Regions from separate parts of the Amycolatopsis sp. NPDC114504 genome, predicted to be linked through region 1. Evidence: predicted binding sites of a transcription regulator. Region 1 holds the regulator's gene; the other holds the start of a gene.
The links. The regulator HspR, encoded in region 1, represses chaperone genes until heat shock. The targets are predictions, from matches to a motif close to ANNTTGAGTNNNNNNNACTCAANNT.
Positions count from the first base shown of each region.

Region 1 (3,406 bases):
CGATCGAGAAGCTGAACACCGCTTCGCAGGAGCTGGGCACCGCCCTGTACGCCAACGCGAACGCCGATGCGGCAGCCGGTGCGGCCGGAGCTTCGGGTGCGGCCGGTGGCGACGCCGGTGCGGCCGGCGGCCAGGCCAAGGCCGATGACGTGGTGGACGCCGAGATCGTCGAAGAGGACGAAAAGAAGTGACCCACAGCTACGACGAATCCGAGAACCAGGGCCGCGGCCCCGAGGAGCCGGTGGTCGTGCGGGATCGGCGGCGGGTGGACCCCCAGACCGGGCAGGTTCGCCCGCCCGGTCCGGCCCACGCCGCGCCGGAGCCGGAGGACGCGCCCGTGGAACACGCGGGCCCCTCGCTTGGCGAGTCCATTGTGGACGACTCGGTGTCGGTTTTCTCCGACGTCGAGAAGGAGCTGGCCGAGCGCACCGCCGACCTCCAGCGCCTGCAGGCGGAGTACGCCAACTACCGCAAGCGGGTCGAGCGTGACCGCGAGGCGGTCGTGCTCGGGGCCAAGGCGACGGTGGTGAACGACCTGCTGCCGCTGCTCGACGACCTCGAGCGGGCCGAGCAGCACGGCGACCTCACCGGGGCGTTCAAGGCCGTCGGCGACAAGCTGATCAGCGGCCTGCAGCGCGCGGGGCTCGAGTCGTTCGGCAGCGAGGGCGAAGCCTTCGACCCGAGCGTGCACGAGGCCGTGCAGCACAACACCTCGCCGGAGGTGGCGGGCCCGACGGTGACCGTGGTCATGCGTCGCGGCTACCGCTTCGGCGACCGGGTGCTGCGGGCGGCGCTGGTCGGGGTCACCGACCACGAGCCAGGCGGCCCGGCGGAGCACCCGCCCGTCGGTGGCGAGCTGCCGCTCGGCGGCGGACTCGATGACCAGCAGCAGTAAGCAACATCCGGTTCGACTGGAAGGAGGAGGCGCCCGATGAGTGCTCGGGAATGGGTCGGCAAGGACTTCTACCGTGAACTGGGCGTCTCCTCCGACGCCACCCAGGACGAGATCAAGAAGGCCTACCGCAAGCTGGCCAAGGAGAACCACCCGGACGCGAACGCCGGCAACGCGCAGGCGGAGCAGAAGTTCAAGGCGGTCTCCGAGGCCTACGGCGTGCTCTCCGACGCGAGCAAGCGCAAGGAGTACGACGAGGCGCGGCGGCTGTTCGGCGGCGCCGGGGGCGGGTTCAACTTCCCCGGTGGCGGCGGTACCGGCAGCTTCGACGTCGGCGACATCTTCGGCCAGGCCGGTGCCAACCAGCAGGGCGGTTTCGGCGGGCTCGGCGACATCCTCGGCGGGCTGTTCGGCCGCGGCCGCACGACGGCGGGCGCGACGGCCAACCGGCCGCAGCGCGGAGCCGACGTCGAGACGGACGTCCGGATCGACTTCACCGAGGCGGTCAAGGGCGCGACCCTGCCGCTGCGGCTGTCGAGCCCGGCGACCTGTTCGACGTGCGGTGGCAACGGCGCGAAGCCGGGCACCTCGCCGCGGACCTGCCCGACCTGTTCCGGGTCCGGGCTGGTCAGCCGCAGCCAGGGCGCGTTCGCGTTCTCGGAGCCGTGCCGCGACTGCCGCGGGCGCGGGCAGATCATCGACGACCCGTGCCCCGAGTGCGGCGGCGAAGGGGTCAGCACGCGGACTCGCACGCTGACCGTCCGGATCCCGTCGGGCGTCGACGACGACCAGCGGATCCGGCTGGCCGGCCAGGGCGAGCCGGGCCGGGGTGGCGCGCAGGCGGGCGATCTGTACGTCCGGGTGCACGTGGCCCCGCACGCGCTGTTCGGGCGCAAGGGGCTCGACCTGACGATCACCGTGCCGGTCGACTTCACCGAACTCACGCTCGGCACCACGATCACGGTGCCGACGCTCGAGGGCAAGGTCTCGCTCAAGGTGCCGCCGGGTACCGCCAGCGGACGGGTGCTGCGCGTGCGCGGCAAGGGCATCGCCAAGCGTGACGGCTCGCAAGGTGATCTTCTCGTCACCCTCACCGCGGCGATTCCCGCCAAACTGGACGACAAGGCGCGCGAAGCACTGCAGGCGTACGCCGAGTCGATGGCCGGGCACGACCCCCGGCCCGAGATCACGGAGCTGCTCGAAGGCAGGTGAGTGGGATGTTCGGCGGGATCCCTCAGGAAGGCGACGAAGAGACCCCGGTGTTCGTCATCTCGGTGGCGGCACAGCTCGCCGGGATGCACGCGCAGACGTTGCGCACCTACGACCGGCAGGGCCTGGTTTCCCCAGGCCGCACTTCCGGTGGCGGGCGGCGCTACTCGATGCGGGACATCGCGCTGCTGCGCGAAGTCCAGCGCCTGTCGCAGGAAGACGGCGTCAACCTGGCCGGCATCAAGCGGATCATCGAGCTGGAAAACCAGGTCGACGCGCTGCGGGCCCGGCTCGCGGAGCTGACCGAAGAGCTGGCCGCGGCCTACGTCGCGGGCGAACAGGCCGCGGCGGCGGCGCACGCGTCCTACCGCCGGGACCTGGTGCCGCTCAACCCGCAGACCGCGATGGTGGTCTGGCGTCCCAAGCGCCGCTGACGTTCCGACGTACCGAAGGCCTCCCCGGGTGACCGGGGAGGCCTTCGTGCGTCAGAGGGCCAGCCGGGGCCAAGCCGCGAGATCCGCCAGCATCCGGCGGTCGTGCGTCGCCACGACCACCGCGGCCGGGGTCTCGAGCAGAGCCTCGGTCAGCTCCTCGACGAGCACCGCCGACAGGTGGTTGGTCGGCTCGTCGAAGACGAGGACGTCCGGGCGTCCGGCCAGCCGCAGGGCCAGGTCGAGCCGCCGCTGCTGCCCCTGGGACATGCGGCCGACCGGTGTCCGCAGGGCTTCCGAGTCGAGCAGGCCCATGGCCGAAACCGGGACACCCGCGCGCTCGAACAGCCGGCGAGCGGTGAGCTCTTCCGGCCACGCCGGGACTTCCTGGCCGATCAAGGCCACCTTCGCGCCGGGCAGGTGCCGGACCGACCCCGTCGTCGGTGTGAGCTCGCCGGCGAGCGCCGACAGCAGCGTCGACTTGCCCGCGCCATTCTCTCCTGTCACGAGCAGCCGGTCGCCGCGGTCGAGGGAGAGCGTCACCGGGCCGTCGAGACGGCCGGCGACGCCGACTTCGTGCAGGCGGACCAGCGCTTGAGCGCCGGAGCCGAGATCGGGCCACCGCAACGACAACGGCGGCTCGGGCACGGTCACGCGATGGGCCTCCAGCGCCGCCCGCTCCCGGTTGAGCGCCTGGACGACGCCGGGCGCGCGGGACTGGCGCTGGTGCCGTCCGGTGCCCTTGTCCGGTCGCCAGCCGGTGCTGAGCCGGTCTCGCGCCTGCGTCACCGCGAGCGTCAGCTGCCGGTGCGTGTCCTGCTGTTCCTCGAACTCCTGCGCCCAACGTTCGCGGTCGCGCCGGCGGCCGTCCTGC
Region 1 is NZ_JBVKDU010000002.1:1,472,896-1,476,301, forward strand. It holds gene dnaK (molecular chaperone DnaK) at 1-191, shown strand, start outside; gene grpE (nucleotide exchange factor GrpE) at 188-895, shown strand; gene dnaJ (molecular chaperone DnaJ) at 932-2,104, shown strand; gene ACZ7PG_RS18950 (heat shock protein transcriptional repressor HspR) at 2,110-2,535, shown strand; gene ACZ7PG_RS18955 (ABC-F family ATP-binding cassette domain-containing protein) at 2,587-3,406, opposite strand, start outside.

Region 2 (3,406 bases), 860 kb from region 1:
GCGCGGCTCGCGGCGGCGGATCCCCTGCTCCCCGGTTCCTCTCCCTTCGAAGCGGCCGAAAGCGCCGCGGTGCTGGAGGTCTCGACCGCCGGTTCGGCCGCGTCCGGGCTGGCCTCCCGCATCCAGGTCGACCAGGACGCCCCGAACGCGCCGTGGCGGGCGCTGACCGAGCACCGGCTCGACCTCCAGCTCGCCGGCCCGCAGCCCGCGGCCGCCCTCGACGCCCTCCTCACCCGATGGGATGAACATCTGCGCGCGGTCGCCGAGCGCGGCGACACCGAGACCGCCGCGATCGTCCCGCGCGCCAGCCGGGACGCCGCCGGCACGCGGGAAATGCTGCACCACGGTTTCGCGCCGCTGCGCGTGATCGCGGTCCGCCCGGCCGAGCGGATGGACCCGGTGGGCCCGCGCGGCACCCCCGGCGTCAAGATCCGCCGCGCCGAGCCCGGCGACCTCGAGACCGTCGTCTCGCTGGGACTCGAACTGCACTCCTTCGACGCGCAGTACGGCACGGTCAACCTGCGCAAGGGCGTCGAGGACATCATGGCCAAGGACCTCGCCGAACAGCTGAACCGCCCGGAACCGCCACTGTGGATCGCCGAGCTGTACGGCCGTCCGCTCGGCATGGTGAACGTCCAGCACCCCGGCGAGACCGGCTGGATCAGCGACCGCGTCGCGGCGGACCGCGTCGGCTACCTGTCGTCGCTGGCCGTCGCGAAGGAGGCGCGGTCGTCCGGTGTCGGTACCGCGCTCGCCACCCACGCCCACCACGTCCTGGACGAAGAGGGCGCCGACGTCGTCCTCCTGCACCACGCGGCGGCGAACCCGCTGTCGACGCCGTTCTGGTACGCGCAGGGGTACCGCCCGCTGTGGACGTACTGGCAGCGTCGACCAGCCGTTCGGTGAACGACTGGCGGATTACCCCTGGTCTCGAGTCCTTATAGGCTGGCTCCCGGAGCAGCGAGGGGAGCCGGAAGTGACCGATCAGCGGGATTCCGCGCCGAGAGCACCCGAAGGCGTCGACACCGAGAAGCCGTCCGCGGCCCGGATCTACGACTGGTACCTGGGCGGCACGCAGAACTGGGCCGTGGACCGCGAGTTCGGCCGGCGCATGGAGCAGCAGTGGCCGCTGGTGCGCCCCGGCTCGAAGCAGAACCGCGAGTTCATGAACCGCGCGGTGCGGGCGGCGCTGCGGGCCGGCATCCGGCAGTTCATCGACCTCGGCTCCGGCGTCCCGACGGCCGGCAACGTGCACGAGGTCGTCGAGGCCGAGCTGCCCGAGGACCACGACGCGACGGTCGTGTACGTCGACTACGAGCCGGTCGCGGTCGCGCACGCGACGCTGATCCTCGAAGAGGAGGCGGCGACGGACTGGGCGGGCATCGTCCAGGCCGACATGCGCGACGCGAAGGCCGTGCTGCGCGCCGAAGAGACGAAGCGGCTCATCGACTTCTCGAAGCCCGTCTGCCTGATGATGATGGCGGTGCTGCACTTCGTCGGGCCGGACGACGACCCGATCGGCCTGCTCAAGGCGTACCGGGACAAGCTCGCGCCCGGGAGCTGGCTCGCGATCTCGCAGATGAGCGAGGGCGACGGGACCGGCGAGACCCTGGCCGGGCTGCGCTGGTTCGTCGAGCAGTACCGCAAGACGAGCAACCCGGTGTGGCTGCGCGACCGCGAGGAGATCGAGCCGCTGTTCGGCGACTGGCCGCTGCTCGAACCGGGCATCGTGCACCTGCCGGACTGGCGGCCCGACCGGAAGCTGAACGCGCTGGAGGCGGAGGCCCGCCCGTACGCGTGGTGCGGTATCGGAGTGAAGCCAGGCCGCTGACCTGCGGTTTCCCTGATCGCTGTGGGCGAACGCACCATCGGAAACAAACGCACCCATCGGAGAGTTGAGCTAGGCAGACTCAACTACACGAGGAGTGCACATGTCCGACACCCGCCTCCTGCCCGTGCTCCCGCTCGATGACGACGTCGTGCTGCCGGGCATGGTCGTCCCGCTCGACCTCACCGACACCGAGACGCGAGCCGCGGTGGAGTCCGCCCAGGCCAACACGCCCAGCCAGGCGTCGTTCCCCGGCATCCGGTCGACCGGCACCGCCAAGGCCGAGGTCCTCATCGTCCCGCGCGTCCACGGCGAATACGCCGAGTTCGGCACCGTCGCGACGGTCGAGCGCATCGGCCGCGTGCCCGGCGGCAAGGCCGCCGTCCTGCTGCGCGGCACCTCCCGCGCGGTCGTCGGCCGGATGGCCGACGGACCCGGCGCCGCCCGCTGGGTGCACGCCGAAGACGCCACCGAGACCACGGACGACCGGACCGCGCAGCTCGCGGCCGAGTACAAGGCCGTCGTCATCTCGGTCCTCCAGCAGCGCGGCGGCTGGCAGCTGATCGACGCCGTCCAGCAGGTCGAAGACCCCTCGGCGGTCGCCGACCTGTCCGGCAACGCGCCGTACCTCGACACCGAGCAGAAGCTCGAGCTGCTGACCGCGCTCGACGTCAGCGCACGCCTGGAGAAGGCGCTCGAGTGGAGCAAGGAGCACCTCGCCGAGCTCGAGGTGACCGACACGATCCGCAAGGACGTCGCCGAGGGCATGGAGAAGCAGCAGAAGGAGTTCCTGCTGCGCCGCCAGCTCGAGGCCATCCGCAAGGAGCTCGGCGAGCTCGACGGCACCACTGACGAGACGGACTACCGCGCCCGCGTCGAAGGCGCCGAACTGCCTGACGCCGTCAAGAAGGCCGCGCTGGCCGAGGTGGACAAGCTGGACCGCACGTCCGAGCAGTCCCCCGAGGGCGGCTGGATCCGCACCTGGCTGGACACCGTCCTGGAGCTGCCCTGGAACGAGCGCACCGAGGACAGTTACGACATCGCCGCGGCGCGGGCCGTGCTGGACGCCGACCACGCCGGCCTCGACGACGTCAAGGAACGCATCATCGAGTACTTGGCCGTGCGCAAGCGTCGCGCGGAATCGGGTCTCGGCCCGGTCGGCGGACGCCGGTCCGGCGCCGTGCTCGCCCTCGCGGGCCCTCCCGGGGTCGGCAAGACGTCGCTGGGTGAGTCCGTCGCGAAGGCGATGGGCCGCAAGTTCGTGCGGGTCGCCCTGGGCGGCATCCGCGACGAGGCGGAGATCCGCGGCCACCGCCGCACCTACGTCGGCGCGCTGCCCGGCCGGATCGTCCGTGCCATCAAGGAAGCCGGCTCGATGAACCCGGTCGTGCTGCTCGACGAGATCGACAAGGTCGGCGCCGACTACCGCGGCGACCCGACGGCGGCGCTGCTCGAAGTGCTGGACCCGGAGCAGAACCACACGTTCCGCGACCACTACCTCGAGGTCGAGCTGGACCTGTCCGACGTCGTGTTCCTGGCGACGGCCAACGCGCTCGAGACCATCCCCGGCCCGCTGCT
Region 2 is NZ_JBVKDU010000002.1:612,984-616,389, forward strand. It holds gene ACZ7PG_RS14625 (GNAT family N-acetyltransferase) at 1-906, shown strand, start outside; gene ACZ7PG_RS14630 (SAM-dependent methyltransferase) at 977-1,831, shown strand; gene lon (endopeptidase La) at 1,932-3,406, shown strand, end outside.
Region 2: lon (endopeptidase La) is a predicted target of HspR. The motif match lies at 1,893-1,917, and genes of this name have one in related genera.